DNA from 3 places in the Flavimobilis sp. BM9 genome. Region 3 is predicted to be linked to each of the others. Evidence: predicted binding sites of a transcription regulator. Region 3 holds the regulator's gene; each other region holds the start of a gene.
The links. The regulator HrcA, encoded in region 3, represses chaperone genes, less so after heat shock. The targets are predictions, from matches to a motif close to TTNGCACTCGNNNNNNNCGAGTGCNAA.
Positions count from the first base shown of each region.

Region 1: AC4F3Q_RS09925 (FmdB family zinc ribbon protein) is a predicted target of HrcA. The motif match lies at 5,929-5,955, and genes of this name have one in related genera.
Region 2: AC4F3Q_RS08625 (Hsp20/alpha crystallin family protein) is a predicted target of HrcA. The motif match lies at 2,677-2,703, and genes of this name have one in related genera.

Region 1 covers NZ_JBZEMO010000005.1:54,667-62,507, forward strand. Annotated here, with positions in the region: gene AC4F3Q_RS09910 (hypothetical protein) at 1-3,943, shown strand, start outside; gene mscL (large conductance mechanosensitive channel protein MscL) at 4,300-4,737, opposite strand; gene AC4F3Q_RS09920 (CpaB family protein) at 4,803-5,492, opposite strand; gene AC4F3Q_RS09925 (FmdB family zinc ribbon protein) at 5,589-5,840, opposite strand; gene AC4F3Q_RS09930 (penicillin acylase family protein) at 6,032-7,841, shown strand, end outside.
Region 2 covers NZ_JBZEMO010000004.1:159,007-166,847, reverse strand. Annotated here, with positions in the region: gene AC4F3Q_RS08650 (DUF6518 family protein) at 85-711, shown strand; gene AC4F3Q_RS08645 (dihydrofolate reductase family protein) at 713-1,330, opposite strand; tRNA gene AC4F3Q_RS08640 (tRNA-Lys) at 1,471-1,543, shown strand; gene AC4F3Q_RS08635 (VOC family protein) at 1,691-2,155, opposite strand; gene AC4F3Q_RS08630 (hypothetical protein) at 2,216-2,536, opposite strand; gene AC4F3Q_RS08625 (Hsp20/alpha crystallin family protein) at 2,796-3,230, shown strand; gene AC4F3Q_RS08620 (NADP-dependent oxidoreductase) at 3,313-4,335, opposite strand; gene AC4F3Q_RS08615 (DUF1304 domain-containing protein) at 4,355-4,744, opposite strand; gene AC4F3Q_RS08610 (TetR/AcrR family transcriptional regulator) at 4,839-5,459, shown strand; gene mvk (mevalonate kinase) at 5,654-6,574, shown strand; gene mvaD (diphosphomevalonate decarboxylase) at 6,571-7,566, shown strand; gene AC4F3Q_RS08595 (phosphomevalonate kinase) at 7,563-7,841, shown strand, end outside.
Region 3 covers NZ_JBZEMO010000006.1:117,756-125,596, reverse strand. Annotated here, with positions in the region: gene AC4F3Q_RS11785 (PhoH family protein) at 1-571, opposite strand, end outside; gene AC4F3Q_RS11780 (Gmad2 immunoglobulin-like domain-containing protein) at 717-1,217, shown strand; gene AC4F3Q_RS11775 (16S rRNA (uracil(1498)-N(3))-methyltransferase) at 1,247-2,020, opposite strand; gene dnaJ (molecular chaperone DnaJ) at 2,048-3,160, opposite strand; gene hrcA (heat-inducible transcriptional repressor HrcA) at 3,221-4,240, opposite strand; gene AC4F3Q_RS11760 (hypothetical protein) at 4,389-5,063, opposite strand; gene AC4F3Q_RS11755 (DUF6318 family protein) at 5,260-5,916, opposite strand; gene AC4F3Q_RS11750 (DUF3097 domain-containing protein) at 6,040-6,894, shown strand; gene AC4F3Q_RS11745 (DUF2189 domain-containing protein) at 6,961-7,841, opposite strand, start outside.

The DNA of each region.
Region 1 (7,841 bases), on a different contig from region 3:
CGACAGCCAGGGCGCCGACCCCGAGCCCTTCGACGAGGTCCACGACGACGTCGCGTCCACGGTCGCGCGCGCGTTCGTCCCGCAGTCCTTGCCCGAGGTGCGCCAGGGCGACGAGGATCCGGCGGACGAGCGGGGCGTCGGCGACCTCGATCCTGCCCAGCGCCACCTGATCGACGCCGTGACGACGGGGCGCCACGTCTTCGTCGACGCGCCCGCCGGCGCGGACGTCCCCGGGACCGTCGCGGCACTCGTCGCCGACGCCGCCGCCTCCGGCCGCTCCGTCCTCTACGTGCCCGGCCACCGGCGCGCCGCCGAGCAGGTCGTCGCACGCATGGACAGCCTCGGGCTGTCCGACCTCCTCATGGACATCGAGCCGTCGCCCACCTGGCGCGCGGGAGTGTCCCGCCGGCTCCTCGCCGCGATGACGCTCGAGCCTCCGTACATCGACCGGCACGCGCTCGGGCGCCTGCGCGCCGACCTGATCGACACCCGCCGCCGCCTCGCCGGGTACATCGAGTCGCTCCACCTCGTGCGACGCCCCTGGGGCGTCTCGGCGTACGACGTCCTGCAGGCGCTCGCCCGCCTGACCGCCGCACGACCGTCACCCTCGACGCACGTCCGCCTCTCCCCGGCGACCACGACCGCCCTGACGGGCGAGGTGCGCGAGAACGCGATCGACACGCTCATCCGCGTCTCAGAGCTCGGGGCCTTCACGATCCGGCCCACGTCGACCCCCTGGTACGGCGCAGACCTCATCGAGGACGACGCAGCCCGTGCCGCGCACACGCGCGCCGAACGGCTCGCGAACGACCTCCTTCCGCGCCTCGACGCGCAGATCGAGCAGGTGCGCGCGTCGTCGGGCCTGGTCGAGCCGACGTCGCTGCGCGCCTGGGGCGAGCAGCTCGCGATGATCGCCGGCCTGCGCACGACGCTCGACGTCTTCCAGCCGATCATCTTCGAGCGGACCGCCGCCGACCTCGTCGCCGCGACCGCGACGCCGAAGTGGCGCACGCTCAACGCCCCCGAGATGACGGGCCGTCAGCGCCGCCGCCTCGCCAAGCAGGCCAAGGACATGCTGCGCCCCGGCACCCGGGTCGACGACCTGCACGGCGCGCTCGTCAAGGTGCAGGCGCAGCGTGAGCAGTGGACGGCGATGTGCCCGGGGGGCGGCTGGCCGCGGCTCCCCGAAGGTCTCGCCGTGATCGAGGCGACCTACCGCGAGGTCCTCGCCGACGTCGAAGCGCTCGAGCCCGTGCTCGCGTCGACCCCGGCAGGCGGCGGGCTCCTCGACATGCCTCTCGCCGCGCTCGTCGAGCGCACCGAACGCCTCGCGGCGGACCGCGCCGCGCTCGACACGCTCCCCGAGCGCACCGCGCTCCTGCGCGACCTGCGCGCCGCGGGCCTGTCCGCGCTCGTCGACGACCTGCACGACCGGCACGTCTCGAGCGGCCTCGTCGGCCCTGAGCTCGAGCTCGCCTGGTGGTCGTCGGTGTTCGAGGAGATCCTCCGCCAGGACGTCGCCCTCGCCGCGTACGACGGGGCAGCGCTCGAGGCGCTCGCGGCCCGCTTCCGCGAGCTGGACCGCGCGCACGTCGCCGCGCTGCCCGGCCCTGTCCTGACCGCCGCGATCGGCGAGGCGACCCTCGCGATGCGCAAGCACCCGGAGGACACCGAAGAGCTCTTCGCCGAGCTGCTCGAGGGCCGCTTCACGGGCCTGCGCGACACGACTGCCCGGTACGGCCACCTGCTGCGTTCCCTGCGTCCCGTCACGGTCGCGTCGCCGACGCTCGTGCCGCACGTCCTGCCCCCGACCCGGACGGTCGACCTCGTCGTCCTCGACGCGGTCCAGCACCTCCCGGCCGAGCTCCTCGTCCCCGCGCTCGCGCGTGGCCGTCAGGTCGTCGTCATCGGTGACGCCCGCTCGGCGTCGGGCGCGGCCGTGCGCGACCTCGCTCGCATTCTCCCGACGGTGCCGCTGCGAGCACAGGTGTCGTCGCGTGACCAGGAGCTCGTCGAGTTCCTCACGACGCACGGCTACGGCGACGTGCTCCGACCCACGCCGCTGCCCGTCTCGCGTGACCTGGTCGACTTCCAGACCGTCGACGCGTCGGGCATGCCCGACGCCGCGACGGGCACGGTCCAGACGACGCAGGGCGAGGTGGACCGGGTCGTCGAGCTCGCGATCGAGCACGCGCTCGTCCGGCCCGAGGAGTCGCTCGCGATCATCACGCTGAGCGAGCTGCACGCGGACCGGGTCCGCGAGGCGCTGCTCGGTGAGGTCCGCCGCAACCCGGCGCTCTCGTCGTTCTTCGACCCGGCGGCCCACGAGCCGGTCGTCATCGCGGACCTGTCCGCGGTCGCAGGTCTCTCGCGCGACGCCGTCGTCATGTCGGTCGGCTTCGGCCGCACCCCGCACGGTCGGGTCCTGCACCGCTTCGGTGCGGTGTCCGAGCCGTCGGGCGAGGCGATGCTCCTCGACGCGCTCGGCGTCTCGCGCGCCCGGCTGACCGTCGTCTCGTGCTTCGGGTACGAGGACCTCGACCCCGAGCGTCTGCGCAGCCCGGGTGCGCGTCTCCTCGGCGACCTCCTCGAGTTCGTCGAGCGGCGTGCGGCCGAAGGGCCGCGCTCGATGCTCGCCGGAGGCATCGAGACGGACCTCAACCCTGACCGCCTCGTCATCGACCTCGCCGAGCGCCTGTGGCGTGCTGGGCTCCTCGTCGAGACGGACTTCGGCATGCGTGGCGGAGAGCGGATCCCGCTCGTCGTCGGTCACCCGGACCTCCCGGACCGGATGCTCGTGGCCGTCCTGACCGACGACGCCGCGTACGTCGCGGAGCCGTCCGTCCGCGTGCGCGACCGTCAGCGTGCCGAGCGGCTCGAGGCGCTCGGGTGGACGGTCGTCCAGGTGTGGTCGGCTGCCGCGTTCCTCGACCCGGTCAAGGAGGCGAGCCGTATCCGGCAGGTCGTGCTCGACGTGGCCGCGAGCATGTTCGAGCAGCCGATGTTCGGTGGCCGTGATGCTGCGAACGTCCCGGTGACGCTCCCGGCGATCGTGGACCCGATCGAGCTCGAGACGCCCGTGGCGGCTGCGCCGGCCGCGGCCGTAGCACCGGGTGCCCTCGACTCTGTCCAGCCCGGGACCCTGGAGCCGGAGCGCGCCGAGGCTGAGCCGGTCGAGCCGGCGGAGCTGGGAGCCGAGGGAGCGCCCGAGGCGCCCTCCGCCCCGCACGTGGACGATGCCGCCGGGGCGGGACCCGTGTCCGGACCCGCCGACGGGATCGTCACGCCGTCGTTCGCCGCCGCGGTCTCCGGGGAGATCCCGCGCGCGAACCCGTACGCGCCCGGCTGGGCCACCCCGGCGTGGGCGCCCGTCTCGGGAGAGACAGCTGCCGACGCGTCGAGCGCGGCCTCCGCGCACGACGTGCCCGGCGGCGCCGCGCGCCCGGCTGACCCGGTGCTGTCGGCGGGTTCCGTCCGTTCGAGCGTGTCGGGGCGCAGCGCCGTGTCCGCGCTCTCGGCTGCGTCGACCGTGGCCGACGAGACGCCCGTCGCAGAGGCGCCAGCCCCTGTCGAGGCCGACGCCGCGTCGCCCGGCTCGGCGTCCGAGGTCGTCGAGGGTGCTCGGCACACCGGTCCGGACGCGGTGATGCAGGGCGGGTTCGCGATGGTCGGCGGGGTCCAGGTCGACCTCGTGACGGCGGCGTCAGACACGGCTGTCGAGTCCGTGCGCACCCCTCGCCCCGACGTGCAGCCTGGCCTGCCGATCAACGCGTACGGCGACAACGAGATCGACGAGCTCGCCGCATGGATCAGGTCGGACGGTATCGAGCGCGACGCCGAGCAGCTCGCGGGCGCCCTGCGCGCCGAGCTCGGGGTCGTGCGCCGGTCGAACCGTGTGGACGCGGCCGTGAACGCCGCTGTTCGTCGCGCGCTCGGCTCCTGACCCGCGAGGGCTGGGATGATGGGGGCGTGAGCCCGCACGATCCTCGACCTGACCAGCCTGTGCCCGTCCCACCTCCGGGGGGCGAGGGTGCCCGTCGCAAGCCCCGCCGCGTCGTGCGGAGGGGGACCGAGACGGCTGAGGTCTCAGGGATCAGCGCCGACGAGCGCGGCGAGGGATGGTCCGAGGGTGCCGGGCGCGAGAGCGACGACGCCCATCTGTTGCGAGACCTCCCGCCCCACTGGGGTGGCGCCGGCTACCGCGACTGAAGGTCGCGCGACGCGCAGCCCCGAGACATGACGAAGGAGCGAGCCGACCCCGCGCGGGGGCGGCTCGCTCCTTCGTTCGTGCTGTGTCCCTCAGAGGGAGGGCAAGTTCCCCGGCGTGGTGCTGGTCCCGCCACCGTTCTGCTGCTTGAGCAGGTCGCGGATCTCCTGGAGCAGCAGGATGTCCTCGGACGGAGCGGCCGGCTCCGCGACCTCGCCGCGCTTGCGGGCTGCCGCCAGCTTGTTGATGGGCAGGATGATCACGAAGTAGATGACGGCCGCGACGATGAGGAAGTTGATGATCGCGTTCAGCACGAGGCCGGGCATGAACACCGAGTCGTTGATCGTGAAGGAGCCGACCGACGACAGGTCAGGAGCCGCGAAGAACGCCGCGATGAGCGGGTTGATCACGCCTTCCTGGATCTTCGCGACGATGCCCGAGAACGCGGTGCCGATGATCACGGCGACGGCCAGCTCGATCACGTTGCCGCGGAGGATGAACTCCTTGAAACCGTTCAAGGTCTCCTTCATGCGTCGTCTCCCTCTGGGGTTCGTCAAGCCTTGGTGCGTCCTCGTGGACGTCCCTCTCGTCAGCATCATTGCACGATGACCGCGCCGACGTAGCCCGAGACGGAGGCGTCCACGAGGGCGAGGCCCTCGTCGGGTCGGACGGCGACGAGCACGGTCGTCGTCGCCGAGCCCGTCCCGGTCGCTGGCCCCAGGAGCCCGCTCCCGGACGAGGTCTCCCCGCCCGCGCGAGAGGGCAGCACGAGGGCGCTGCGGGCCACGATGCGCGTCTGCCCGTCGCCGTCGGCCGTGCGACCGCGCACGAGGTTCACCCGGTCGCCGGGCTTGAGCGCGGCCGCCACCGCGGGGTCGGTCAGGGTGACCGGGACGACGACGTCCCCATCACGTGCGAGCCCGTGCGCTGGCGAGCTCGCGAGCATCGACGGGCACAGGAGTGTCCCCGCAGGCAGGGCGACGACGAGGGTCTCGTCCTCGATCTCGCCGGGCGTGGTCACGGCGCAGGCCGGGCCGAGGTGCGTCGGCAGGCGGGCGATGGTCAGGGCGAGGCGCTCGCCGGGCGCGGTGTCCCGGGCGAGGGCGACGGCGGGACGCGTCGGTGCGTCGGGGACGCGCAGGGCGCCGACGACCGCGGCGGTCGTCGCGCCGAGCGCGAGGCACGTCGCGACGACGCGCCACCGCCACAGACGGGTGCGCAGGAGCTGCTGGCGGCGGGCTCTCTGTGCTGTTCGGTCAGGTCGGGGCGTGGCGTGCGGAGGCATGCGGCGACGCTAGGGCGGCGATGGTGTGCCGTGTCCGCCAGGCCACGGACGTGGGGACGACGGTCCCCGTGGGTCACCCTGTGGGCGACCGCGGGCTCAGGACGCAGCGGGCGTCGAGGACGAGCCGCCGGAAGGCTTCGACGGTGCCGCAGGCACCGAGCTCTTCGAGCCCGACCGCGAGTCGGTGCGGTAGAAGCCCGATCCCTTGAACGTCACGCCGACGGTGCTGAAGATCTTGCGCAGCCTGCCCGAGCACTCCGGGCACACGGTCAGGGCGTCGTCGCTGAACGACTGCTGGATGTCGAAGCTGTGACCGCACGCGGTGCAGGTGTACGCGTAGGTGGGCACTGGCGGAACTCCTCAAGGACGGCGACGTGTCGTGCTCCGAGCGGGGTGCCGGCGGGACCTCGGCTGCGCGCCGACCGGTCGGCCGCCTCTGGCACTCCAGCTCTCCGAGTGCTGATTCTAACGTGCCGGGCCCACGCCCGTTCTGACGGCTTCCTCACACCTCGATCGAGGCCACGGGCTAGGCTCGGCCTGTGCCCAGTCGTGCCCGCGTCCTTCGTCGTTCGCTCATCGCCCTCTCGGCGCTCGTCGTGATCGCCCTGGTCACCGCGAGCGTCGTCGTCGTCGGCGCCGTGCGCCGACCGTTCCCCGCCACGTCGGGAGAGGTGCCGATCGCCGGGCTCCAGGCCGAGGTCACCGTCGAGCGGGGACAGCAGGGCGTCCCGCAGATCACCGCGACGTCGAGCGCCGACCTCTTCCGCGCCCAGGGCTACGTCCACGCGCAGGACCGCTTCTTCGAGATGGACTACCGGCGGCACGTCACCTCGGGCCGGCTCGCGGAGCTCGTCGGGGACAACCCCGACGCGATCGCCGCCGACCGCGTCATCCGCACCTTCGGCTGGCGGCACGTCGCCGAGCAGGAGTGGGCGCTCCTCGACGAGACGACGCGTGCCAACCTCACCGCCTACGCGGCGGGCGTCAACGACTACCTCGCCGGGCGCGGTACGTCGTCGATCGCGCTCGAGTACACGGTCCTCGGCATGCAGGTCGACGTCTCGGCACCTGAGCCCTGGGACCCGATCGACTCGGTCGCGTGGCTCAAGGCGATGGCCTGGGACCTGCGCGGCAACTACGACGAGGAGCTCGACCGGGCGGCCACCTTCGGCATCGTCGGTGACGTCGATCAGGTCGAGCAGCTCTTCCCCCGCTACGCGAGCACCGGCAACGCACCGATCCTCGACCGTGACGAGCTGACTGCGCAGCACGCCGCCCGCACCGCGGGCCAGGGCCAGGCGCAGGGCAGCACGGGAGCGCGCACCGCTGCGGAGGGCGCCGCTGCGCACGACGACGTGCCGTGGGGCGACGCGTCGCTCCAGGACGCGGTCGCGACGGCCGCAGCCGCGCTCGCGGCCGTCCCGCAGACCGTCGCGCGCGGCGAGGGGACCGGCTCCAACTCGTGGGTCGTCTCGGGCGACCTCACCGCGACGGGCAAGCCGCTGCTCGCGAACGACCCGCACCTCGGGCTCGCGGCGCCCAGCATCTGGCACCAGGTCGGCCTGCGGTGCGCACCTGTGTCCGACGCGTGCCCGTACGACGTCTCCGGGTTCTCCTTCGCGGGCTTCCCAGGCGTCATCATCGGCCACAACGCCTCGCTCGCGTGGGGCCTGACCAACCTCGGCGCGGACGTCACCGACTTCTTCATCGAGGCGATCAAGGACGACACGTACCTGCGCGACGGCGAGTGGCAGCCGCTCACCCTGCGCGAGGAGACGATCAAGGTCAACGGTGGTGACGACGTCGTCATCACCGTGCGCGGCACCGCGCACGGACCCGTCGTCTCCGGCGAGCTCGGTGACGTCGTCGCCGCGCTGCGGACCCCGACCGGCACCGCACCCGGATCGGGCCAGACGTACGGCGTCGCCCTCGCCTGGACCGCCCTGTCGCCCGGCCGGACCGCAGACGCGGTCTTCGCGCTCAACCGCGCCGAGGACGCGGCCGACGTCGCCGCAGCCGCAGCACTGTTCGCCGTGCCCTCCCAGAACATCGTGTTCGCGACGGTCGACGGGCACATCGGCTACCAGGCGCCGGGGCAGATCCCCGTGCGCGCCACCGTCCCCGGGTCTGCCGCCTCCGACGGCACGTGGCCGCGACCCGGCTGGGACTCGCGCTACGACTGGACGGGATTCGTCGCCCCGGAGGACATGCCGGCCGTGCTCGACCCGGCCGAGGGGTTCATCGTCGCGGCCAACCAGGCTGTCGCCGAGCGCGGCGTCGGGCCGTTCCTCACCTCCGACTGGGACTACGGCTACCGCTCCGAGCGGATCCGCGCCCTCATCAAGGGAC
Region 2 (7,841 bases), on a different contig from region 3:
TAGGCCCGCGGGATGAGGTGCGGCGGTGACGGATGATCCCTGCGGCCGACGCGCCGGAGCGGTTGCGCTTGGTGGGATGAGGTCATGACCGCGACTCTCCTCTCGCCCGCCCCGACCGTGCGCCGCGCTGCGCTCCCGGTCGTGTTCGTCCTTGCCGCGAGCTGGTCGCTCGGGTTTGCGACGTTTCACGCGCAGGGCTGGCTGCCGGACGCCTTGGCTCCGTTCGCGAACTCGGCGAGCGGGTGGACGCTGCTGACCGCGTGCCTCGTGGCGATCGCCCGCCCTGGGTGGCGGCTGGGCGCGGTGCTGGGTGCGGCGAGCTTCATCCTGCTCGTGCTCGGGTACGCGGCGGCGGCCGACGTGGCCGACCTGTTCTACAGCCCGGTGCGGTTCGGGGTCATCGGCCTCGTGGTCGGGCCGTTCGTCGGGGCTGCGGCCGCGTCGCTGCGGGACGGCGGCCGCGCTGCGGCCGCGGGGACCGCCCTGCTGGGCGGGATCGGGTTGGGTGAGTCGGTCTACGGCATCACCGTGGTGAGCGGGACGACGGGCCTGACGTACTGGGTCGCGGCGGGGGTGTGTGCGCTCGTGCTTGTCGGCGGGATGGTGCTGGGTCGCCTGCGGAGCCGCGACGACCGGATCGTCGCGGTCGTCGGGGCGGCGGTCGTCGCGGTGGCGTTCGGTGTGGCCTACCGGGCGCTCGGCGGCGTGTGAGTCACCCGTCGAGGTCCCCGACGGTGCCGGTCTCGGGGTCCGTACCGGTCGGGGCGTAGCGGAGCTGGACGGTGCCGGAGGAGCCTGCGACGGGCGGCTCGAGGAGCCGGAGCCCGGAGGCGCGCACCCCGTCGGGAAACACCTTCTTCCCCTGGCCGAGCACGACCGGGTACACCCACAGCGTCAGGACGTCGAAGAGCCGCTCGGCGAGCAGCGTCTGCACGAGGTTGACGCTGCCGATCACGTGCGTGCTCTCGTGCCGGTCTCGAACCGCCTGCACTGCTGCGGCGAGGTCGGCGCCGAGGAGAGTCGAACCTTCCCAGGTGAGGTCGGGGTTGCCGCGGCTCGCGACGTACTTGGGGACGGCGTTGAGCTGCGCGCCGATGTCGTCACGGTGATGCGGCCAGTACGCCGCGAAGATCTCGTACGTCCGGCGACCGAGGAGGAGCGCGTCCATCGCCTCGATCCCGGCGGTCACGGACTCCCCGACCAGCTCGTCCATGTGCGGCGCCTGCCAGCCGCCGAACGGAAACCCGCCGTCGCGGTCCTCGTCCGGGCCGCCGGGCGCCTGCGCGACGCCGTCGAGCGTGGTGAACAGGTCGATGTACAGCTTGCCCATGGGTGCTCCTCGTCGAACGGCCGGGCGACCCTCCGAGCGTACGTCCGGCCCTCACGTGGCACGACCGGTCGCCCGGTCCGCGTAGCATGTCCACGGCGGCACGGCCCCCGCGAGCACCTCGGTCCTCCGGCCCGCGCCCCGGGCCTCTAGCTCAGTTGGTAGAGCATCGGACTTTTAATCCGCGGGTCGTGGGTTCGAGCCCCACGGGGCCCACGCCGCGCACAAGGCTCGGACCCTTGCCCGGAGAATCTTCGGGGCTGGGTTCGGGCCTCGCCGCTCGGCCCGCCTTGCTGACGTGGGCAAGCAGGTCGTCCGCCGGATAGCGCGGACGACCAAGAGTCGGCCACCCCGGGCCAGGGCTCAGCGGTCGCGGACGTCGTCGGTGGTGAAGCCCTCGCGCGCTCCCCGCTCCTCTAGCGTCTCCAGTTCCTGGAAGAACGTGACCTGCCAGCCTGCCGGCCCCTGGATACGGGCGTTGAGACTTTGGAAGGGCGTCTTCACCGGCGGGGCGACCAGGTCGGCGCCGCCGTCGAGTGCTGCCGCGACAGCCTGCTCGGTGTCATCGACCTCCAGTGCGATCCGGAGCACTCCGGGCGTGTGCGGCGCCCCCTCGACAACGTCGATGTTCTTGGCGTGCGTCGGGGTGGCCAACTCGATCGTCGCGATGCCAGCGTGCAGGATCGCCACGCGGTCGTCGCCCTCAGTTGCGAAGGCCAGCTGCTCCGGCATCCCGAGCACATCGCGGTAGAACCGCACGGCGTTGTCGAAGTCGTCGGTCTCGATGATCAGACGTAGCTGTCTCGGGGAGGGGATGTTCGATGTCATGTCCCTCATCTTGCAGGCACACCCACGTGCCAGGACCTGTCCCGTGTGGACGTGCGACGTTCACGGCCGTGTGGTGCGGCGCGCCCCAGCTGATCCGCCGCCCCGGGCTGCGCCCCCGAGCGCGACCGACACGCCGAGCATGAACCCGGCGTCGTACCAGCTGCCGGAGTTGCTGACCTCGTAGATGCCGACCTTGTCGTTGAAGAGGGACACGATGAAGGTCACCGGCGAGATCAGCCCGTGCCACAGCCCTTGCCAGACCCCGGGCGCGCCGGCCGCCTCGCTGGCCTCGGGAGCCGTGGGCGCGCACGCCGCCAGGGCGAGGACCAGGAGCAGCCCGACGGCGGGAAGGACGCGCTTCGTCACGGAGTGCTTGGTCATGGGTTCGCTCACCCCTCACGGCGCCGGGGGTCCTCGGCGAGGAACGGTCCCTGGCGACTCTTCATCGAAGCACCGTCGGCAGGGCCGGTCAACGGTGGTCCCGTCGGCGAGACTGCACGTTTCGCTCTCGCCGAACGAGGCTGGCACTCACCATGCACGAGTGCTAGAACAGGAGATGTAGCCAACCCGTCCGCGGGCAGCCGCTGACGGCGTTCGACGACTTCGACGGTCGAGGTCGTGCTTCGAGGAGGTGGTGACGATGGCTACACGTTGGGACCCGTTCCGGGAGATGGATCGCCTGATGTCGTCCGTCCTGACGACCCCGCGCGGCTCCGCGGCGATGCCGATGGACCTGCTGCGCGAGGAGGACCACTACGTGCTGGCGGTCGACCTGCCGGGTGCAGACCCGGGCACGATCGACATCTCTGTCGAGGACAGCACCCTGACGATCCGCGCTGAGCGGACCGCACGCTCGAGCGACTCGGACTGGCTGGTCCGCGAGCGCCCGTCGGGCACGTTCGCCCGCCAGCTCACGGTGGGTCGCGGCCTCGCGCTCGACCAGATCACGGCGAGCTACGCCGACGGCGTGCTGTCGCTGACCATCCCGGTGAGCGAGCAGGCCAAGCCGCGGAAGATCGAGGTGCAGCACCAGGGCACGCCCGCTCAGATCACGCAGGACGCCCCCGCGTCCTGACCACGACCACCGCGCCCCGTCCGGCACTGCGCAGCCGGGCGGGGCGCGGCGTCGTCTCGACACCGCGCCCCGCGAGGGATGCTCAGGCGTCCGGGCTGACGCGGACGAGCATCTTGCCGACGTTGCCGCCGCGCATCATGTCGAGGAACGCGTCGACGGCGTTCTCGACGCCGTCGACGATCGTCTCGTCGTAGGCGATCTTGCCGTCGGCGAACCAGCCGGCCATCTTCTGGGTGAACTCGGGCGCGAGGTGGACGTAGCTGCCGAGGGTGAAGCCCTTGAGCGTGAGGCCACGCGTGATGATGTTCGCCATGTTGTCCGGGCCGGGCGTCCGCTCGGTCGTGTTGTAGCCGGTGATCGCGCCGCACAGGGCGATGCGCCCGCCGGTGTTCATGACGTCGAGCGCAGCCTCGAGGTGGTCGCCGCCGACGTTGTCGAAGAACACGTCGACGCCGTCGGGCGCGAGGGCGGGGAGCTGCTCGCGGACGGGCGCGTCCTTGTAGTTGAGCGCGGCGTCGTACCCGTACTTCTCGGTGAGGAGCGCGACCTTCTCGGCCGAGCCGGCCGAGCCGATGACCCGCTTCGCGCCGAGGAGGCGGGCGATCTGCCCGGCAGCGGTGCCGACGGCGCCCGCGGCGCCGGAGACGAACACCGTGTCGCCCTCCTTGATGCTGGCGATCGCGGTGAGGCCGACGTATCCGGTGAGGCCGGTCATGCCGAGCATGCCGAGGCGCGCGGAGAGCGGGACGCCGGGGAGCTCGGGGACGGCGCGGAACGCGGTTGCGTCTGCCTGGGCGACGTCGCGCCAGCCGAGGTCGTGCTGGACGAGCGTCCCGACGGGCAAGGAGTCGGCGGCGGACTCGACGACGCGGCCGATCGCACCGCCCGTCATGGTCTCGCCGAGGGCGAACGGCGGGACGTAGCTCTTGACGTCGTTCATGCGGCCGCGCATGTACGGGTCGACGGAGAGGAACGCGTTCGCGACGCGCACCTCGCCGGGGGCGAGGTCGCCGAGCTCGACGGTGACCGTGCGGAAGTTCTCGGGGGTGGGCCACCCGTGGGGACGGGAGACGAGCTGGACCTGGGTGCTGGCTGCGTGGGTCATGTTCTGCTTTCGTTCGGTTTCAGAGTGCGAGGCCGAGGGCGAGGGCGATCACGCCGAGCGCGGGTGCGAGGCCCTGCTTGAGCGCTGCCGAGGCCTTGTCGGGGCTCGAGAGGAGGAGGACGAGGGCGGCGGCGGCCATCGAGCCGGCGCCGGTGAGGACGAGGGTTGCGCCGACGGCGGTGTGCCCGGCTGCGTAGAGGCCGATGCCGAGGGCGACGGCGATCGCGAGGAAGAGGTTGTAGAACCCCTGGTTGAACGCGAGCTGCTGCTGCGCGGCGGCCTGCTCGACGGTGCCGGTGCCGAAGACGGCGCGGGCGCGGGCGCTCGTCCAGGCGATCGACTCGAGATAGAAGATGAAGACGTGCACGAGGGCGGCGACGCCTGCGAGCACGAGGCCTGCGATGACCATGGGGACTCCTCGGTTGAGCGCGCCCTGCGCGCCGTTAGTGGACTGATCGATCTAGAATATACTGGATCGATCAGTTCACCACCAGGAGGGTCACATGGGCCGCACCCAGACGTTCGACACGAACGAGGTCGTCCGCGCCGCCCGCGCCGTCTTCTGGGAGCACGGCTACGAGAGCGCCGCGCTCCCCGACCTCGAGAAGGCCACCGGCCTCTCACGCTCGAGCATCTACCACGCGTTCGGCTCGAAGCGCGGCCTTTTCGACGCCGCGGTCGCGAGCTACCTCGACGAGGTCGTCCGCCCGCCGCTACGCCAGCTCGCGCGCGACGACGCCACCCCCGACGCCCTCGACCGCTACCTTCTCGGGCTGCGCGACGCGCTCCAGCACGCCGGTTCCGGCGCCGCCATGAACGGCTGCCTCCTCATCTCCGCCGCCAACGCCCCGATCGCCCGCGACGACACCGTCGCGCGCACGATCGACGCCTACGCAGCCGAGCTGCGCACCGCCGTCGTCTCCGGCATCGCCCGCCAGCTCCCCGACCTTCCCGCCAGCCAGCGCGACACCCTCGCGACCGCCTGCGCCGGCCTCGTCATTGCGGCCCTGTCGCTCGTGCGGGTGAACCTCACGGCCGCCGTCGCGTCGCTCGACGCCGCCCGCGACCTCGTGCGCAGCCACGAACGAGCCGCTCAGCCCCGGGAGCCCGCGCCCCTGGGGTGACCGGCCCCACACCGGTGCGCGTCCGTCCCACACGAACCGATCACAGACACCCCTCACCCAGGCATGTACGGTATTTCGGGCCGTGCACTCGGCCGTGACCCGGCGCGGTGCTGTCAGCGACGTCGAGCACCGTGACAGGAGGATCCTTGCGAAGCAGTGTGGAACCGCGCCGCCCCGCGACGCAGAGTCGCGGCGTGGGACGCAGCCACGGCAAGGCGATCCTCTTCGGCGAGCACGCCGTCGTCCACGGCGCCCCCGCGATCGTGGTGCCTGTCCCGGCCCTGACGCTCACCGCGCACGTGACCGTCACCGACGGCCCCAGCCGCATCGTGTCCTCCCTCTACTCCGGCCCTGTCACGGATGCGCCGGACCGCCTCAGCCCCACCGTCGCGGCTCTGCAGGCCGCGCTCGGCTGGTTCGACCTCGCCGACGTGAACGTCGCGCTGCGCATCAGCAGCGACATCCCCGCCTCGCGCGGGCTCGGCTCGAGCGCCGCGACCGGCGCCGCCGTCGTCGCCGCGATCGCCGACCTCGCCGGCCGGGAGCTCACCTCCGGCGAGCGTCACGACCTCATCCAGACGTCCGAGCGCGTCGCCCACGGCGCCCCGAGCGGCATCGACGCGCACGGCGTCGTCTCGACGTCTCCCCTGTGGTTCCACGGCGGCACCGTCGAGGCCCTGCCGACGGGCGCGGAGCTCACGTTCGTCCTCGCTGACACGGGCGTCGCGGGCAGCACCCGCACCGCGGTCGACGCGGTCCGCCGCGTCCGCGAGACCGAGCCCGACCGGTTCGGCGGCATCCTCGCCCGCCTCACGGCGATCGCGCACGCCGCCCGCACCGCCCTCGCGACCGGCGACCGCGCGACGGTCGGCGCGCTCATGGACGAGTCGCACGAGCACCTCTCCGCGCTCGGCGTGAGCGGCCCCGAGCTCGACACGCTCGCCGCTGCGGCCCGCGCCGCGGGCGCGCTCGGCGCCAAGCTCACCGGGGGCGGCCTCGGCGGCTGCCTGCTCGCCCTCGCCCCCGACCTTCCGACGGCGGAGCATGTCGCCGCCGAGCTGCGCGCCGCCGGCGCGACCGCAGTCCACCCGTCGACCACGGAGGCGTTCGCATGACGACGGCCACGGCCCAGGCGCACCCCAACATCGCCCTCATCAAGTACTGGGGCAAGAGCGACGAGTCGATGTCGCTGCCCGCGACCGGCAGCCTCTCCCTCACGCTCGACATCTTCCCGACGACGACGACGGTCGAGGTCGACGAGACCCTGACCGCGGACGTCTTCGAGCTGAACGGCACCGTCCGGGACGACGACGCCGCACGCCGCGTGAGCACGTTCCTCGACCTCGTGCGGGCGCAGGCCGGCACGGACGCGCACGCGCGCGTGCGCTCGACCAACACGGTCCCGACGGGCGCGGGCCTCGCGTCGTCGGCGTCAGGCTTCGCGGCGCTCGCCGTCGCCGCCTCGGCCGCGTACGGCCTCGACCTCGACGAGCCCGGCCTGAGCCGCCTCGCCCGGCGCGGCTCCGGCTCGGCGTCACGCTCGATCATCCCGAACGTCGCGCTGTGGACGGAAGGCGACGACGCGTCGTCGTACGCGCGCGAGGTGCCCGCCCCGACGATCGCGATGGTCGTCGTCACGCTCGACGCGGGCGTCAAGCACGTCTCCAGCCGCGTCGCGATGCGCCGCACGATCGAGACGTCGCCGTTCTTCCCCGCGTGGGTCACGTCGACACGCGTGAGCCTCGACGAGATGGTCGCCGCCTGCGCGGCGGGCGACTTCACGCGCATCGGTGAGCTGACCGAGGCGAACGCCCTGCGCATGCACGCCACGATGCAGGGCGCCGAGCCCGCGATCCGCTACCTGAGCCCCGCGAGCATCGCCCTGTTCGACCGCGTGGTCGCCCTGCGCGCCGAGGGCATCGAGGCGTACGCGACCGCGGACGCCGGCCCGAACGTCGCAGTCATCTGCCCGCCCGCCGACGCGGGACGCGTCGCTGCCGCCCTGCGTGAGACCACCGCCGCGATCCCGGGCCTGAGCGCCGAGGTCCTCGTCGCCGGGCCTGGCCCGGGCGCCCACCTCGTCGACCCGGCCGGCGGCGCCGCATGATCACCGTCCGCGCACCGGGCAAGCTCTTCGTCGCTGGCGAGTACGCCGTCGTCGAGCCGGGACAGCCCGCGGTCATCATCGCGATCGACCGCTACCTCGCCGTCACGCTCACCGAGAGCGTCGACGTCGGCACCGTGCACTCCCCCGAGTACGGCCAGCTGCCGCTCGTGTGGCGCCGGTCGGGCGACGACGTCACGATCGACCGCGACCACCACCCGTACGACTACGTCATGTCCGCGATCACGACCGTCGAGCGGGTACGCGCCCGCCGCAGC
Region 3 (7,841 bases):
GCGTCAGAACGAGGCGGCTGACCTTCTTCGCCTGGAGCGCCTGGACGGCGGTCGCCATGGCGAGGTACGTCTTGCCGGTCCCGGCCGGTCCGATGCCGAACGTGATGGTCGACGACGCGATCGCGTCGACGTAGCGCTTCTGCCCGAGCGTCTTGGGGCGGATCGTCCGGCCGCGGTTCGACACGATGTCGTGGCTGAGCACCTCGGCGGGACGCGGCGCACCCTGCGAGGCGAGCATCGCGACCGATCGCGTCACCACGTCGGGGCTGAGCGGCGTGCCGGCCTCCGCGAGCTCGAGGAGCTCGTCGACGAGACGGACGGCGAGCGCGACGTCACCGGCCGGGCCGCTCACCGTGATCTGGTTGCCACGCGCGTGCACGTCGACACGCTCGAAGCCCTCCTCGATCGCTCTGAGCACGCCGTCCTGCGGGCCGAGGAGAGCGACCATGTCGACCTGCGGCGGGACGACGATCCGGTGCTCGAGGCGTGCACCGGCACGCGTCCGGGGGTGAGCGGGAGCTGCGTCGTCGTCGGGGCGTCCCGGTCCTGCTGTTGCTGTGGTCTCTGGCATGGGCCGGCCTGAGCCGTCGTCCTCCGCGCTGGTGCGTCCTGGTCACGAGCAGTCTACCGACGCCGTGCCGTGTCGACCGCCCCGCAGGGACGACCTCCTGGCAGAGTGGGTGCACGGCCATGTCCGCACACGCTCTGGAGGCACCATGTCCCGCTCGACCGTCCGCTCCGCGCTCGTCGTCGCGCTGCTCGTCGGGTCTCTCGCCGCGTGCGCAGACGAGTCGACGCCTGCCGCGACGGACCCGACGTCGACGGCAGCCACGACGACCCCGGCTCCGACGACGGCACCCGCTCCCACGACGACGTCGCCCGAGGGCGAGCCGACCCCCGGGAAGTCCGCGACGAACGGGACGACGGTCCTCACCTCCCCGGTCGACGGTGCCGTCGTCACCGGACCGACCGTCACCATCACGGGCGAGGCGACCGCGTTCGAGGGCAACCTCAGCTGGGTCGTCTATGCGGAGGGCGGTTCGCTCGAGGAGCCTTCACAGGAAGGCAGCACCATGACGGGCGCGAACGGCGAGGTCGGGCCCTTCGAGACCACCGTCGATCTCGAGCCCGGCACCTGGACGGTCGCCGTCTTCGAGTCGTCGGCGATGGACGGTCAGCCGCTCAACCTCGTCTCGGCGACGATCACGGTCAAGTGACGCGCTGAGCCGCTGGCTCCAGCGGTCGCTCAGCGACCGCCCCAGAACCCCAGCCGGTCCGCGAGGAGCGCGAGCGCCACGGGCCCTGCGGTCGAGGTGCGCAGGACGTGCGGACCCAGCAGGACGGGCTGTGCGCCCGCCTCGGTGAGCTCTGCAAGCTCCTCGGCGGCGATCCCGCCTTCTGGCCCGACGACGACGAGCACCTGAGCCTCGACTCCCGGTTCCGGGACGTTCGCGGCGGAGATCGGCGTCGTCGCCTCCTCGTGCAGGACGAGAACAGCGCCCCCACCCGACACGACCTCGGCGGTGCGCACGGCGAGGCGCGACGTCGTCAGCGCCTCCTCCACCTCAGGGACCCGCGCGCGGCGCGCCTGCTTCGTGGCGGTGCGGACGGTCGCGACCCAGCGGGCTCGCGAGCGCGCGGCACGGTCGCCGCGCCACACGACGATCGACCGTGACGCCTGCCACGGGATCACGCTGTCGACGCCGACCTCGGTCGCAGCCTCGATCGCGAGCTCGTCGCGGTCCCCCTTGGCGAGGGCCTGGACGAGCACGAGGTGCGGGGCCGGGTCGCGGTCGCGGCACACCTCGTCGACCTCGAGGGTCACCTGAGAGTCGTGGACATCGCGGATCGTGCAGCGCAGGCGGAGGCCCTCGCCGTCGACCACGTCGATCTGCTCGCCGGCACGGCGCCGTTGGACGACACCCGCGTGCCGTCCCTCCGGTCCGTCGAGCACGTACACCGACCCGGCGGGGTACTGCTCGAGGCGGGCGGACTCAGCCAGGAATACCGGAGCGCTCATCTGCGCACCCTCTCACGTCGAGTGCGGTCAGCGGCCTGCGATCTTCTCACGCAGGCGGGCGAAGACACCCGGGTGCGCTGCGGACACCTTTGCCTCGGGCTTCTCCTCTCCGCGCAGCGCGGCGAGACGGCGCAGGAGCTCGGCCTGCTCCTCGTCGAGCGAGGTGGGGACGACGACGTCGACGTGGACTTCGAGGTCGCCGCGACCGCCGACGTGCAGGTGACCGACGCCGAGGTTGCGCAAGGTGACGGTGTCACCGGGCTGCGTGCCGGGCGGGCACACGACCTCCTGGAGCCCGTCGAGGGTCTCGAGCTCGATCGTCGTGCCGAGCGCGGCTGCCGTCATCGGGATCTCGAGCGTGCAGTGCAGGTCGTCGCCGCGGCGGATGAAGCGCTCGTGCTTCTTCTCGCGGATCTCGACGTAGATGTCGCCGGCAGGGCCACCGGCGGGGCCCGCCTCGCCCTGGCCGGTCATCTTGATCCGGGTACCCGTGTCTACTCCGGCGGGGACCTCGACGACGAGCGTGCGGCGGCTGCGCACGCGGCCTTCGCCCGCGCAGTCCGGGCACGGCTCGGGGACGGTCGTGCCGTGGCCCTGGCAGGCTGAGCACGGCGCGGTCGTCATGACCTGGCCGAGGAAGGAACGCGCGACCCGCTGGACCGAGCCTCGGCCGCCGCACACCTCACAGGTGCGGACGGACGTCCCCGGTCGGCAGCACGAGCCGCCGCACGTGCTGCAGACGACAGCCGTGTCGACGGGCAGCTCGCGGCGCGTGCCGAACGTCGCCTCTGCGAGGTCGATGTCGAGGCGGACGAGAGCGTCCTGGCCGCGGCGCGAGCGCGGCACCGGCCCACGCTGCGCCTGGCCGCCCCCGAAGAACGTCTCGAAGATGTCCTGAAAGCCGAACGCGCCACCCTGGCCGCCGCCGGGCGAGGACGGGTCGGTACCCATGTCGTACGACTGGCGCTTGTCCGGGCTGCCCAGAACCTCGTACGCGCGAGTCACGTCCTTGAACCGGTCCTCGGCGTCCGCCCCGGCGACGTCCGGGTGGAGCTCGCGCGCGAGCTTGCGGTAGGCCTTCTTGATCTGGTCCTGGGTCGCGTCACGCGGGACGCCGAGGATCTCGTAGTAGTCCGTCACGAAGCTGCTTCCTGGTGGTGGGTCGAGGGTGGCGCGTTCCCGCAGCGCGGGCGCGTCCGGTCAGGTGGCGAGGATGCGCGTGAGATACCGGGCGACAGCGCGCACGGAGGCGATCGTCCCCGGGTAGTCCATCCGGGTCGGACCGATCGAGCCGAGGAGCGCGACCGAGTCACCCTCAGTACCGTAACCGGTGCTGACGACGGAGGTGACGGAGAGCCCGGCATGCTGCGTCTCATGACCGATGCGCACGGCCACGCCGCGCGAGTCCTCGGACATCTCGGTGAGCAGGCCGAGCAGGACGACCTCCTCCTCGAGCGCCTCGAGGACGGGCCGCAGCGAGCTCTCGAGCCCGGCGTCGCTGCGCGCAAGGTTAGATGCTCCGGAGAGGACGATGCGCTCCTCCGTCTCCTCCGCGAGGGTGTCGGCAAGGAGGTCGAAGATCTCCTGGACGAGCGGGCGCTGCGTCTCGTCGAACTGCTCGAGCAGGCCGGGCAACGCCTCCCGGATCTCCGGGAGCCGCCGTCCGAGGACGGCCGCATTGAGGCGGCCGCGGACGATCGCGATCAGCGCCTCGTCGACGTCCTCGCTCAGGGACAGGGTGCGCTGCTCGACGCGGCCCGTGTCCGTGATGATGACGACCAGCAGGCGGCTGCCCGGGACCGGGACGAGCTCGAGGTGGCGCAGCCCCGACCGCCGGAGAGACGGGTACTGCACGACTGCGACCTGCTGCGTGAGGTGCGCGAGGAGTCGCGAGGCCCGGAAGATCACGTCGTCGAGGTCGACGGCTTGGTCGAGGAACACGGAGATCGCGCGGCGCTCGGGCCGCGAGAGGGGCTTGACCTCCGCAAGCTGGTCGACGAAGAGCCGGTAGCCGCGGTCGGTCGGGACGCGACCTGCCGACGTGTGAGGCTGCGCGATCAGGCCTTCTTCCTCGAGCGCCGCCATGTCGTTGCGGATCGTCGCCGGAGACACGCCGAGGCTGTGCCGCTCGGCGAGAAGCTTCGAGCCCACGGGCTCGCGCGTCGTCACATAGTCCTCGACGATCGCACGCAGCACGTCGAGCCTGCGCTCTGAGCTCATCTTGCGCCGCCTCCTCCGTCGCGCCGGACCGATCCCGGGGAGCCAGCTGTTCGCACTCCCGGCCTTCGAGTGCCAATCTTAACGGGCCGCGCGATGTGGGGACGGCGGTCTGCGTCACGCTGTGCGCGAAGTCGCACCGAGGGTCGGTTCAGTCCTCCAACGGGCCGGCGACGAGACGCGTGCGGTACTCGCGCAGCTCAAGGGGATCGTCGACGCTGGTCGTCGTCGCCATGCCGCTCACCGGCAGCCACGCCTGCGAACCCGCCAGGCGGTAGCGTCCGCTCCACGTCGTCGTCAGCGTGATCTGCACCGTCTCCAGACGTGTGTAGACGTGGCTCACCGACTTGTCGGGGTAGGGCCCTCCTGTCTTGGTCGTGACCAGAGGCCGAGAGCCGTCCCCGAAGTCCCACGAGAACTGGACCGGCGTCATCTCGAGCTCGACCGCCTGCCCGAGGATCGTCAGGTCGAACACCTGCGGCACCGCGTCCGTCCACACGATCGTGTCCGTCTGTACGTACGTCGCGGCGGTGCCCGGGCTTCGCCCCAGCGGGGAGCCCTTCAGCTCCAGCCGCTTGATCTCCCGCTCGACCTCCGCGCCGACGTCACCCTCGCCCGGGTCCCCGTCGCCCTCGCACCCCGCATCCCGGTAGAGAGTCCACGGACCCCACGCCCCGGTCGACGTGTCCCAGACGCTACGCAGGTACGGCACCCGGAACCGCTCGTCCTCCCCGCACCCAGCACTCTCACCGATCGCCGCCGAGCACCAGAACGCCACACCAGGGTTCGCCGTCAGCTCAGCGATCGAGCACTCCCCCGGATCCATCGCTCGCGTGCGCGCGACAGGCGGGCGCTTCCCAGTGGTGCGGTGATCATCTCCCACACGCCTCTCGCCTCTGATGTTCACGCCAGCGCCGTCAGTACCGCCATGAATTCCCACCGGATCCTCGATCGACCCACCCAACACTGCTACGGGGATCATGAGACTTGCGTGCACGCGGAATATGAGGCGAGCCATAGCCCTAGCTCGCACTGTCAACTTCCAACACCTTGCCGAGTTCCCACGTCTCCTCGAGATCGACCGAGATCAGGAGGTCGAGCTTCTGGCCGTCGACGTCCTCGACCTTGCCACCGGGCGACAGGCGGACTACTCCCGGAGCGACCTCGAACCAAACTTGAAAGTCGACGTGAAAGGTCGTGGCTGTCTCCTCGTCGTACTTGGCGTCGGCAAACTCCACCACGAAGCCAGCGGCTTCTCCCCCGTCAGCTTTGAACTTCTCAATGCGGTCCATCAGCTTCATGCAGTAGCCGCAGGCGTTGCCGCTGACATCCTTGAGGCCTTCGATGTCGCCCGTCGCATACGCGTACGGGTAGAGGTCGTAGAAGTACCTGATCGCTGACAGCGCCCCCTCAGGGGTGGGGTCATCGAGCGTGTCGGGTGCGACGGGCTTCGGCGGCGGCGGAGCGATCGTGGGACCCGGGACGGGTGTCCCTGACGGCGCGGGCGGAGACGCCGAAGGCGCTGGCGTCGGGGCGGACGAGACACCGCCAGCGGTGGCCGTACCGGCAGGCGGCTGAACCTCGACCTGCCCCGTGCACCCCACCAGCAACAACACCGCGGCAACCCACGCTGCCCTCGCCGGAACCCCGACCTTCACTCCCCGCACCCCCTGAGACATGACCGACAAACTAGGGCACCCACGCTCGCGGCGCGACCGATACGACAGACCTGTGGACTGACGCCGCGATCAGCATCACGCACGCTCACCCGACGATCTCCGGCCGCCAGCTAGGGTGGCCAGGTGCACGATCGCTATGGCTCTGACGTCCTGTCCGGCGGCTCGGACCACCACCCCCGGCGCCCCGTCTCCCGTCCCGTGCCCGCCGAGCGCGGGACCGTCGTCGAGGAGGTCATGACCGGCTGGGTCGGTGCCGTCGTCCGCGTCGAGAAGTCCGGCGGTCAGCACGTCGTCGAGCTTGAGGACCGCGCCGGCCGGACACGCACGTTCCCGCTCGGCCCAGGGTTCTGGATCGACGGCGAACCTGTCGTCCTCACCGCGCCCGTCGGCCGTGCTCCCGCCGCCCCGACGCGCACCGCGTCCGGGTCGACGGTCGTGCGCGACGCACGCGCCCGCGTGGCACGCGGCTCACGCATCTGGGTCGAGGGCAAGCACGACGCCGAGCTCGTCGAGCGCGTCTGGGGTGACGACCTGCGCGTCGAGGGTGTCGTCGTCGAGCTGCTCGACGGCGTCGACAACCTCGCCGACGCGCTGCGCGAGTTCCGACCGACCCGAGAGCGTCGCGTCGGCGTCCTCGTCGACCACCTGCTGCCTGGGACGAAAGAGCGGCGCCTCGCCGACGAGGCGCTGCGCCTCGTTCCGAACGGCACCGTCAAGGTGCTGGGCCACCCGTTCGTCGACGTGTGGCAGGCCGTGCGACCAGCGCGCATCGGTCTCGAGAACTGGCCGGTCATCGAGCGGGGCACCGAGTGGAAGACCGGGATCCTGCGCGAGCTCGGCTGGCCCCACGCTAATCAGGCGGACGTCGCGCAAGGATGGAAGCGGATCCTCGGAACCGTGCGCTCGTACGCGGACCTCGAGCCCGCACTCCTCGGGCGCGTCGAGGAGCTCATCGACTTCGTCACCGACCCTGCCTGACCTACCGCGCAGACACGCAGGAGGCCCGGCACACCCTTCGGTGTGCCGGGCCCCTTGCTGAGCGCGTCAGGCGGGCTGCTGACCCACCACGCGGCGGTAGCAGTACGCGGTCGCGATCATCGCGACCGGCATCGACACGATGAGGCCGACCCCGCAGAGCGCGCTGCCGACAGAGTTGGCGACGTAGACGAGCAGCATGAGGAGCGCCACCTGACCGGCGTTCTTCAGTGCGACGTCGATGCTGGCCTTGATCGCGTCGACGGCACCGAGCCCCTTGTCGATCGCAAAATGGAGCGCGAAGATCCCGAAGAACCCGACGGCGAGCGGGCCGACGACGACGATCATGGACACCGCGGTGGCAACGCCGACCAGGAGTGCTGTCAGCAGAGCCTTCGAGAAGTTCGGGATCGAGAAGAAGTCACCGACCGTGATCGAGCGACCCGTCGTCGCGACGAGCCCGACGTTCGTCGCAGCCGCCTGGAAGAACATGCCGAGCAGCAGCGAGACGCCGAGGAAGAGAACCATGCTGCCGAAGCCGACCGCGAGGAAGCCCCCGTCCGAGTCGAGCGACGACGCCGCGGCGGCGCCACCGATGATGATGGCGTAGAAGATCCCGATCAGGATGCCGATACCGACCGCCCACGCGAGTGCGCCCAGGAGGATCGGGCCGATGTTCTTCGTGAACTTGTCCCAGCCGTATGAGAAGGCCGCGCCGACATCGATCGGGCTCTGCCCGGGCGCGCCCTGGTAGGGCTGCTGACCGTAGGGCTGACCCGCGGGCGGCTGCTGGCCGTAGGGCTGCTGGCCGTAAGGCTGACCCGCGGGCGGCTGCTGGCCGTACGGCTGCTGGCCGTAAGGCTGACCCGCGGGCGGCTGCTGGCCGTAGGGCTGCTGACCCGGAGCGGGCTGCCCCGGCGGCGGCGTCGGCGCGCCGTACGGCGGCTGAC